DNA from 4 places in the Cryobacterium sp. Hh38 genome. Region 3 is predicted to be linked to each of the others. Evidence: riboswitches for the same ligand, from Rfam matches in the RefSeq annotation. Region 3 holds a riboswitch; each other region holds the start of a gene.
The links. A riboswitch is a leader RNA that binds a small molecule or an ion and turns the genes downstream of it on or off. The one in region 3 is predicted to bind thiamine pyrophosphate.
Positions count from the first base shown of each region.

Region 1 (2,191 bases), on a different contig from region 3:
TCGAGCGGGAGGAGAAGAGCGTCGGTCACGAGGTGACCTTTGAACACGATATGACGGATATCGACCGGTTGCGCAGCGAATTGCTGCGGCAGTGCGACCTCGTTGCCGTGCGGCTGCGTCGGGGTGATCTCGTGGCCCGGCGGGTCGCCCTCAAGCTGCGCTACACCGACTTCAGTACGGTGACCCGGTCGCGCACCCTCGCCGAACCTAGCAATGTGGGCCGGCGCATCTACGAGGAAGCGGTGGCGGCGTTCGACCTGCTGGCAGCCTCCGGCATTCGGGTGCGTCTGATCGGGGTGCGTGCGGAGCAGCTCGGCACGGCGTCTGGATCGGTTGGACTCTGGGACCCGGACGAGGACTGGCGGGGCGCGGAGCTGGCCGTGGATACCGTGACCGAGCGATTCGGAGCGGGAACCGTGCGCCCGGCTTCGCACTTCACACCTCGCCCCTGAAGTCTCAGCCACGCTAACCTGATGGCATGACCAGCCTCCCGGAAAAACTCGCAGAAACGTTCCGTTCCGCCGGTGTGAAGTCGGCGTACGGTGACCCTGTACAGATCGATGGCGTCACTCTGGTGCCCGTCGCGCTCGCCTACTACGGCTTCGGCGGCGGTGATGCCGGTGAGGCCGGGTCCGGCGGGGGAGGAGGCGGCGTTTCGCTGCCGATCGGCGCGTACGTCAAGTCGGGCGGTACAGCCCGGTTCGAGCCGAACGTCATCGCCCTGCTCGCCGTCGGTGTGCCGTTCCTTATAGTCACCGGCCGCGCCTTGGCCCGGGTGATTCGAGCCCTAAAGAAGTAGTCGCTTTCTGCACGACGGGGCCCGGGCCCGGAAACCGGGCCCATGATAGATCATGGGCCCACGGAGCTAAGGTGGGCCCGGGCGGGTGTGGCGCAACCGCCGCGCGGCGCGCGGACGGCGCGGGCGACGCGCGAAGCGTCGCCGCGCCCAGCGCGGCACTCTTGGGCGCAGCCAGGCCGGAAAGTGCCAGGGGCCGCTCACCGGCAGACCCTGCGCAATTCGCCGCCGCCGTAGAACGAACCGGCGCATGAGCAGCAGGTACAGGCCCGCCAAAACGAGCAGAATGCCGATGCTCATGTCGTGATCCCCATGTCGTCAGTCTAAACGGGGCACTATACTTGATTATGATCACGGGAGTCCGGTACACCGGGCTGAGAGGAAGCTGACCAAGCTTCGACCGTCGAACCTGATCTGGATCATGCCAGCGCAGGGAGGCTTCTCAATCCCGTGCCCTGTATTCACCTACGGAAAGGGCACGAAACAGTGCACGCTACAACGAGTTCACTCAAGCAATCCGCTCCGGCGGGAGCCACGAAGCGCAACTTTCGCTGGCGCGTCGTCGACATCGTCGTCGCCAGCGTCATCGGCGTCGCGAGCGGTGTCATCTTCCTCGTCTGGAATCAGGCGAGCAACCCCCTGAGCGGTCTGCTTTCGCCGCTGCTGCCGGGCCTGTCGGCTCTCCTGGGCGGAGGCTGGCTGTTCGCTGGCGTGCTCGGTGGTCTCATCATTCGCAAACCCGGGGCCGCGCTCTACACGGAGCTCCTAGCCGCCGTCGTTTCCACGCTGATCGGCAACCAATGGGGACCACTGACTCTGGTGTCAGGCCTGGTGCAGGGACTTGGCGCCGAGCTTGTCTTCGCTCTGTTCCTCTACACGAACTATCGTCTGTACGTCGTGTTGTTGGCGGGCGCTGGGGCCGGACTTGCCATGGCCATCAACGACCTGGTGCTGTGGTATCCCGGTTCAGCGAGCGCATTCGCGACGATTTATATCGTGAGCGCGATTATTTCGGGCGTCGTTATCGCCGGGCTCCTGTCCTGGTTCGCTGCGCGCGGCCTGGCTCGCACGGGCGCGCTCAACCGCTTCGCGGCGGGTCGCATCGCCGGTCGAACCGCGATCTAGGCGAGCGGATGCCGGTGGGCGCGACGCGGGGAGGTGCATCCGTCGACGCCCGCGACTGGGGTTGGCGCCATTCCGGTCGGCGGCGCTGGGCGGTGAGCGAGCTGTCCCTCCGCATCGAGCCTGGCGAGCGGATTCTCCTGCTCGGTGCATCCGGTTCGGGAAAATCGACGCTGCTGCACGCGCTGGCTGGCGTGCTCGGCGGCGACGAAGAGGGCGAGCAACGCGGTACTCTGCGCGTGAACGGCGCCGAGCCTGGCAACGCCAGGGGTC
Region 1 is NZ_SOHD01000028.1:13,347-15,537, reverse strand. It holds gene dinB (DNA polymerase IV) at 1-452, shown strand, start outside; gene E3T41_RS09685 (hypothetical protein) at 479-799, shown strand; TPP riboswitch at 1,140-1,250, shown strand; gene E3T41_RS09680 (ECF transporter S component) at 1,283-1,921, shown strand; gene E3T41_RS09675 (ABC transporter ATP-binding protein) at 1,930-2,191, shown strand, end outside.
Region 1: linked by a shared signal. The riboswitch ahead of E3T41_RS09680 (ECF transporter S component) and the one ahead of E3T41_RS00815 (bifunctional hydroxymethylpyrimidine kinase/phosphomethylpyrimidine kinase) in region 3 are both predicted to bind thiamine pyrophosphate.

Region 2 (2,191 bases), on a different contig from region 3:
ACGTTCACCCGATCAGGAGTTGACGCGTCGGTCGCGACGATCCTCACGCACGAGAACGGCGCGATGTCGACATCGTTCTCATCACTCGAGACGCGAGGCCCTAACCGAGCCACAATCCTTGGCACCGAGGGCCGCATCGAAATCGCGGACACCTGGTACGCACCAACCACGGTGTCGCTTTACGACGCAAGGAATTCACTTGTCGACGTCTATGACCAGGCAGTATCCGGACGTGGCATGCAGTTTCAAGCGGCCGAAGTGGAACGCGTCATCCGAGACGGCAATCACGGTAGCCCCCTGATCATTCCCGAGGAATCGGTGACGGTCATGCGCACGATGGATGCCATCCGGGCAAAGATCGGTCTACGGTATCCGAACGAATAACACCGTCGTGCACAAATCGTGCCCGGAGCGTGATCGCCGCAAGCATCCTCATCATCGCGGGCTAGCGACACGGCGGGGCACAGTACGCCGTCGCCGACCGGCACAGGTGTCGTCACACACATTGCCGCCCTGGCCCTGGTCGATCAGGCGCTGGAACAATTGCTGCACGTGCTGCCCAACCTCCAGTGGTGTGTCGGTGGCGGCTGCAGGGGGCCAGCCTCGGCACCCGCGACCCGGCCACGGCATGCCATACTTTCGTTGTATCAACACGGGAGTCCGATTAATCGGGCTGAGAGGAAGCTGCAGAGGCTTCGACCGTCGAACCTGATCTGGATCATGCCAGCGCAGGGAGGCTGACTCGTCCTTCCCGTGCCCCCACGAAAGAAATGGGCACGATCATTCCAGAAACCTTCACAGCCACACCGGCGGAATTCGGCATTGGCGCGCGCCTCACCCTCGCCGTCATGCGCGACGACTACGCCGCCGTCATTCTCGACGCGCTCCAGCAGGCAGATTCGACCGGGCTCGCACTTCAAACCGGCGTCGTCAGCACCTACCTGTCCGGCGCCGAACCCGACCTGCTGCGCTACGTCAGCCAGGTCGTCGCCGGTGCGAGCCGCAGCGGAGCCCACGTCACGGCAACCGTGCAATTCTCCCGCGGCTGCCCCGGCGAAGTCACCTGCACGCTGCCACCCACCGGCGGGCTGTTCGCCGAGGTCGTGAACCTCACCCCCACCGGCGTACACGCCGTCGCAGAATGGGCACTGTATCCACTGGATGACGGCACCGGTTCTGCTTCCGCCGATCACATGCGCGACATCTACGCCGCGATCGAGACCGCCAAGGCCTCCGGGCTCACGGTACACAGCGAGCACTTCGTCACCCGGCTCGAGGGCGACCTCGCCCTCGTGCTGCAGGTCATCGCCGCCGGCTGGATCGTGGCCGGCCGAACGGTGCAGCACGTGGCGACGCACGCGACCCTGTCCCTCAACAGCCCGAGCCTGAACTCCCATGCGTCCTGACGCCGACCAGAAGGAAACAGCCATGCCCACAGCATCCGCCAAGAAAAGGCACTGGAGCCTCAAAGACCTCGTGCTTGTCGTCGTGCTCGGTGTCGTGTTCGGCTTTCTGTACTGGATATTCGTGCAGGCCTGGACCGCCCTGTCGATCACGATGGGTCCGGCCGGCGACCTCGCGCAGCACTTTCTGCTCGGCTCCTGGCTGCTCGTCGCCCCGATCGCGATCGCCATCGTGCGACGGCCGTTCGCCGGCATCTTTGCGGAGGTTATCGCGTCGGTGATCGAGGTCGTCTTTCTCGGCTCCATGGTCGGGCCGCTGCTCTTCGTCGCCGCCGCCATTCAAGGCGCGGGCAGCGAGATTCCGTTCGCCCTCACTCGCTACCGCAACTACAGCTGGCTGACCTACGCACTTTCGGGGCTGCTCGGCGCCGGGCTGGTGTTCTTCTACTCGGCATTTCGCTCCGGCTGGTACGGCCAGGAGATCTTTCTGCTGCGCCTCGCTATTCAGCTTATCTCCGGCGTGTTTCTTGGCGGGCTGCTGGCCAAACTCATCGTCGATGCCCTCGACAAAACCGGCGTCGTCGACAACTTCGCGATCGGCCGCGATCGCCTCGCCCGTGCCTGAGACCGACATCCTGACACTGCAGGACGTGTCGGTGCGATTCCCGCGTCGGCCCGAGGCCGTGCTCAGCGACGTGTCGGTGCGCCTCGCGCCGGGCGAGCAGCTCATCGTGTTCGGCGCCTCCGGTTCGGGCAAATCCACCCTGTTGCAGACCATCACCGGCGTC
Region 2 is NZ_SOHD01000010.1:110,372-112,562, forward strand. It holds gene E3T41_RS05770 (Gfo/Idh/MocA family protein) at 1-384, shown strand, start outside; TPP riboswitch at 643-753, shown strand; gene E3T41_RS05780 (YkoF family thiamine/hydroxymethylpyrimidine-binding protein) at 771-1,406, shown strand; gene E3T41_RS05785 (ECF transporter S component) at 1,429-2,028, shown strand; gene E3T41_RS05790 (ABC transporter ATP-binding protein) at 2,021-2,191, shown strand, end outside.
Region 2: linked by a shared signal. The riboswitch ahead of E3T41_RS05780 (YkoF family thiamine/hydroxymethylpyrimidine-binding protein) and the one ahead of E3T41_RS00815 (bifunctional hydroxymethylpyrimidine kinase/phosphomethylpyrimidine kinase) in region 3 are both predicted to bind thiamine pyrophosphate.

Region 3 (2,191 bases):
GCCGGCGCGCAAGGTAGCCGCCGGGCGGTTCGGCACCCCGCGGGCAGCGGATGCCCCGGCACCGGCTGCATCGACGCCGCCCGTCGCCGTTGCGCTGGCCGAGCGCCCCGCCGAGGTGGCGGCATCCGTTTCTGCAGCCATCGATTCGTCCAGCACGGTCGACCCGATCCGCCACTCCCCCGTCGTGTCTCCGATCGTGCGCCGGCTGGCGCGCGAGAACGGGTTCGACGCGAGCGCGCTGGCCGGGAGCGGGCACGACGGTCTGGTGCTGCGCAGCGACGTCGAGGAACACATTCGCGCGCTCACCGCTCCGGCCGTGGCTGTCGATGTGGCTGTCGAGGTGGCAGTCGATGTGGGTATTGCGACGCCGCCCAGCACTGTCGACGCGGCGAGTGCGGATATTCGCATTCCCATCACCGGCCTGCGCAAAGTCGTGTCGCAGCGGCTGACCACGTCGCGTCGGGAGATTCCCGAGGCGACGATCTGGCTCGACGTCGACGCGACCGCCCTGTTCGCCGCGCGGGACCAGCTGCTCGCGGCGACGGATGAGCGGTTCAGCGTGACGGCGCTCATCGCGCGCTTCGTGGTGGCCGGGCTGCGCCGGTATCCGGTGCTCAATTCCTCGGTCGACACCGCGAGCCAGGAGATTCTCCAGCACGGAGCCATCAACCTCGGCATTGCGGCGCAGACCTCACGCGGGCTGATGGTTCCCGTCATCCACCGTGCCCACGCGATGAGTACGCGACAGCTGCGCGATGCCCTCGCCGCGCTGGTCGCACAGTCGCCCGACGGCACCTTCTCGCCGAGCGCGCTGACCGGGGGAACCTTCACCCTCAACAACTTCGGATCGCTCGGCGTCGACGGTTCGGCCGCGATCATCAACCATCCCGAAGCGGCCATTCTCGGCATTGGGCGCATGATCGAGCGGCCGTGGGTGGTCGAACACGCACTCGCGGTTCGCACCGTCGTAGAACTCTCCATGGTGTTCGACCATCGGGTCTGCGACGGCGGAACGGCCGCCGGGTTTCTCACCTATGTGGCCGGCTGCATTGAAAACCCGGTGAGCCTGCTCGCCGACCTGTGAGCTCGGGGCGTGTCCTGAACGCCCACGATTCTGGCATCGGTTACTGAGTGATGTTTGTTGGCGTATAGGCTGCTGAGTGACACGGGGTGCTCCGCACAATGCGCGAGCTGAGATGAATACCCGTTGAACCTGTCTAGTTAGCACTAGCGAAGGAATGTCACGGATGACTGATCAGACCTCGAATATCACGCCGCGCACCACGCCTCGGATTCTCAGTATCGCCGGCACCGACCCGACCGGCGGTGCCGGCATCCACGCCGATTTGAAAAGCATCGCGGCCAACGGCGGGTACGGCATGGCAGTAGTAACAGCTCTGGTCGCGCAGAACACACGCGGGGTGCGCTCGGTGCACACCCCGCCGGTCGCGTTTCTGCGCCAGCAATTGAACGCCGTGAGCGATGACGTGACCATCGATGCCGTGAAGATCGGCATGCTCGCCGAAATCGACGTGATTCACGAGGTGCGTTCCTGGCTCAATGCCCACCGTCCTCCGCTCGTCGTGCTCGACCCGGTGATGGTGGCAACGAGTGGTCACCGGCTGCTCGAACCCCAAGCGGAGCAGGCGCTGCGTGATCTGATCCCCCTCGCCGATCTCGTCACACCCAACGTTCCCGAGCTGGCCGTTCTGCTCGCAGAACCCACAGCGGCAAACTGGGCTGCGGCCATCGAGCAGGGCAAACGACTATCAGCCCGCACCGGAGTAACTGTGTTGGTGAAGGGGGGTCATTTCGACGAAACCATCTGCCCTGACGCCCTGGTCAACACCCACGGGCTGCTGGCACAGAGCGTTGTCGAGTTTGCTTCGCCGCGCATCGCCACCAAGAATACCCACGGCACCGGATGCTCGCTCTCCTCGGCAATGGCCACGGTACAGGCGCGAACCGGGGACTGGGCTGCGTCTCTGGCCGAGGTCAAAGACTGGCTTCAGGATGCTCTGACCCATGCCGACGACCTCGAGGTCGGTCAGGGCCATGGCCCGATCCATCACTTTCATCGGCTGTTCGCAGGCGCGTCGGTCGAGTCGGCCACACCAGCTGATTCGGTGAAGTTCAGTGCGACACTGTGGCGCGATGTCGAGCAGATTCGCACGCAGATCTTCGATCTGCC
Region 3 is NZ_SOHD01000002.1:140,783-142,973, reverse strand. It holds gene E3T41_RS00820 (dihydrolipoamide acetyltransferase family protein) at 1-1,084, shown strand, start outside; TPP riboswitch at 1,157-1,256, shown strand; gene E3T41_RS00815 (bifunctional hydroxymethylpyrimidine kinase/phosphomethylpyrimidine kinase) at 1,239-2,191, shown strand, end outside.

Region 4 (2,191 bases), on a different contig from region 3:
GGCTGGGGGCATGACTTCCGCTCCATCTAACCCCGGCGTGCGCGCCACCGCCACTGAGGCCGCTGCGCGCAGCACGGCCGCCGCCCTCCGGTCTGATGCTGCTACCGGAGCAGCCGAACCGGCCGCGTCATCCGCCACGACCGCAAAACGCTCGACGCTCCCCGCAAACTCCCCGGTTCAAACAGCGCGCAGCGCAGCCGCCGAACGTTCCAAACTCATCGCCGACCTCACCGACGCACACGCCACCACGCTGGAATCCCTGCTTGCTGTGCTGCGCTCCGGCAGCACGAGTGACACCGCCGCCCGACAGAAGGCCACCGAACTCGCCGCCGCCGCGATGGTCGCCCTGCGCGCGGTGAGCGACCTCGATCGCAGTCTCACCGAGGAACCCGTCGCCCGCGCCTTCGAACGTCTCAGGAACGACCTGCGCCCGCTCGTGCGCTTCGGCGACCTCGACGTGCAGTTCATCGAGCCGCCGGTGAACGGTCGGGCATTGCCCGGCGAGGTCGCCCACGAAGCCCGCGCCATCGTTCGCGGCGCCGTACTCGCCCTCGTCGAACAGGCCGGGGTCGCGCGGGTGCGCGTGCAGTGGGACTGCGACGGAAGTAACCTGCTCATCCGCATTCGGGACGACGGTCCGGGCAACCTCGATGCCGAGGTTCCGAGCGTGCGTCAGCTCGCCGCCCGCGTCGTCGCGCTCAGCGGCACACTCAACGTGGAGGCCACCGCCGGCTGGGGCTCCGAGATGGCCGTGTCGCTGCCGCTCGACGCGCCCACGGCATCCGTCACCACCGCCGCGGCCTGGGGCCTCAGCCCACGCGAACGCGGCGTGCTCGAACTCGTCGCCTCTGGGGCGCGCAACAAGGCCATCGCACAGGCCCTGACCATCAGCGAGAACACAGTGAAGTTTCACGTGGCCAACCTGCTGCGCAAGGTCGGTGCCTCGACCCGCGTCGAGCTGGCCGCCCTCGCTCGCTAAGCGGATGCCCAGCGCCAGCTATGCCTGGCACCCGCAGACTCGGGCGCCAGTTCCCGGTCATAGCGCCAGCGATGCCCGGAGCGATGGCCCCCAACGGGCGCGGTGACCGCGACCCCGGTAGGACCCGAGCGCGCAACCAGCGCTAGGGTGAAGGAGTCAGAAGACACACCAACCACGGGAGCGCGCACCAGCGAGCTGAGAGGACGGCCAGGGCCGTCGACCGTTGAACCTGTCCGGGTAATGCCGGCGTAGGAAGTTCGAAACCAATGCGCACAATTGATGAAACAACCATGTCAAAAACGGTCACGACCGGCCCGATCCAGGGCAGCAGCAAACGCTACGAACCGGTAAAGGACTGGCCCGGACTCGAAGTTCCCGTTCGCCGGGTGAACCTCAGCAACGGCGAACACTTCGACCTGTACGACACGTCCGGCCCGTACACCGACGAGACGGCCACCATCGATCTCGAGACGGGGCTGCCGCAGACTCGGGCCGGGTGGGAGCATCCGCTGCCCATCGATGGCGCTGCCACCCAGCTGGTCTGGGCCCGCGCCGGCATTGTCACGCCGGAGATGGCCTACATCGCCGCGCGCGAGGGCGTCTCGGTCGAGCTTGTCCGCGACGAGGTGGCGCGCGGCCGGGCCGTCATTCCGGCCAACCACAAGCATCCGGAGAGCGAGCCGATGATCATCGGCAAGGCCTTCACCGTGAAGATCAACGCGAACATCGGCAACTCGGCGGTGACCTCGTCGATCGCCGAAGAGGTCGAGAAGATGGTCTGGGCGGCCCGCTGGGGCGCCGACACCCTGATGGATCTCTCCACCGGCAAGGACATTCACCTCACTCGGGAGTGGATCATGCGCAACTCGCCCATTCCGGTGGGCACCGTTCCGCTCTACCAGGCCGTTGAAAAGGTCAACGGCGACCCGTCGCTACTCACCTGGGAGATCTACCGCGACACCGTGATCGAGCAGTGCGAGCAGGGCGTCGACTACATGACCGTGCACGCCGGCGTGCTGCTGCGCTACGTGCCGCTGACCGCCAACCGGGTGACCGGAATCGTCTCGCGCGGCGGCTCGATCATGGCCGCCTGGTGCCTCGCGCACCACCAGGAGAGTTTTCTCTACACCCACTTCGTGGAGCTGTGCGAGATTCTGCGCCGCTACGACGTGACCTTCTCGCTCGGCGACGGCCTGCGCCCCGGCTCGATCG
Region 4 is NZ_SOHD01000017.1:206,782-208,972, reverse strand. It holds gene E3T41_RS06925 (response regulator transcription factor family protein) at 11-979, shown strand; TPP riboswitch at 1,144-1,251, shown strand; gene thiC (phosphomethylpyrimidine synthase ThiC) at 1,246-2,191, shown strand, end outside.
Region 4: linked by a shared signal. The riboswitch ahead of thiC (phosphomethylpyrimidine synthase ThiC) and the one ahead of E3T41_RS00815 (bifunctional hydroxymethylpyrimidine kinase/phosphomethylpyrimidine kinase) in region 3 are both predicted to bind thiamine pyrophosphate.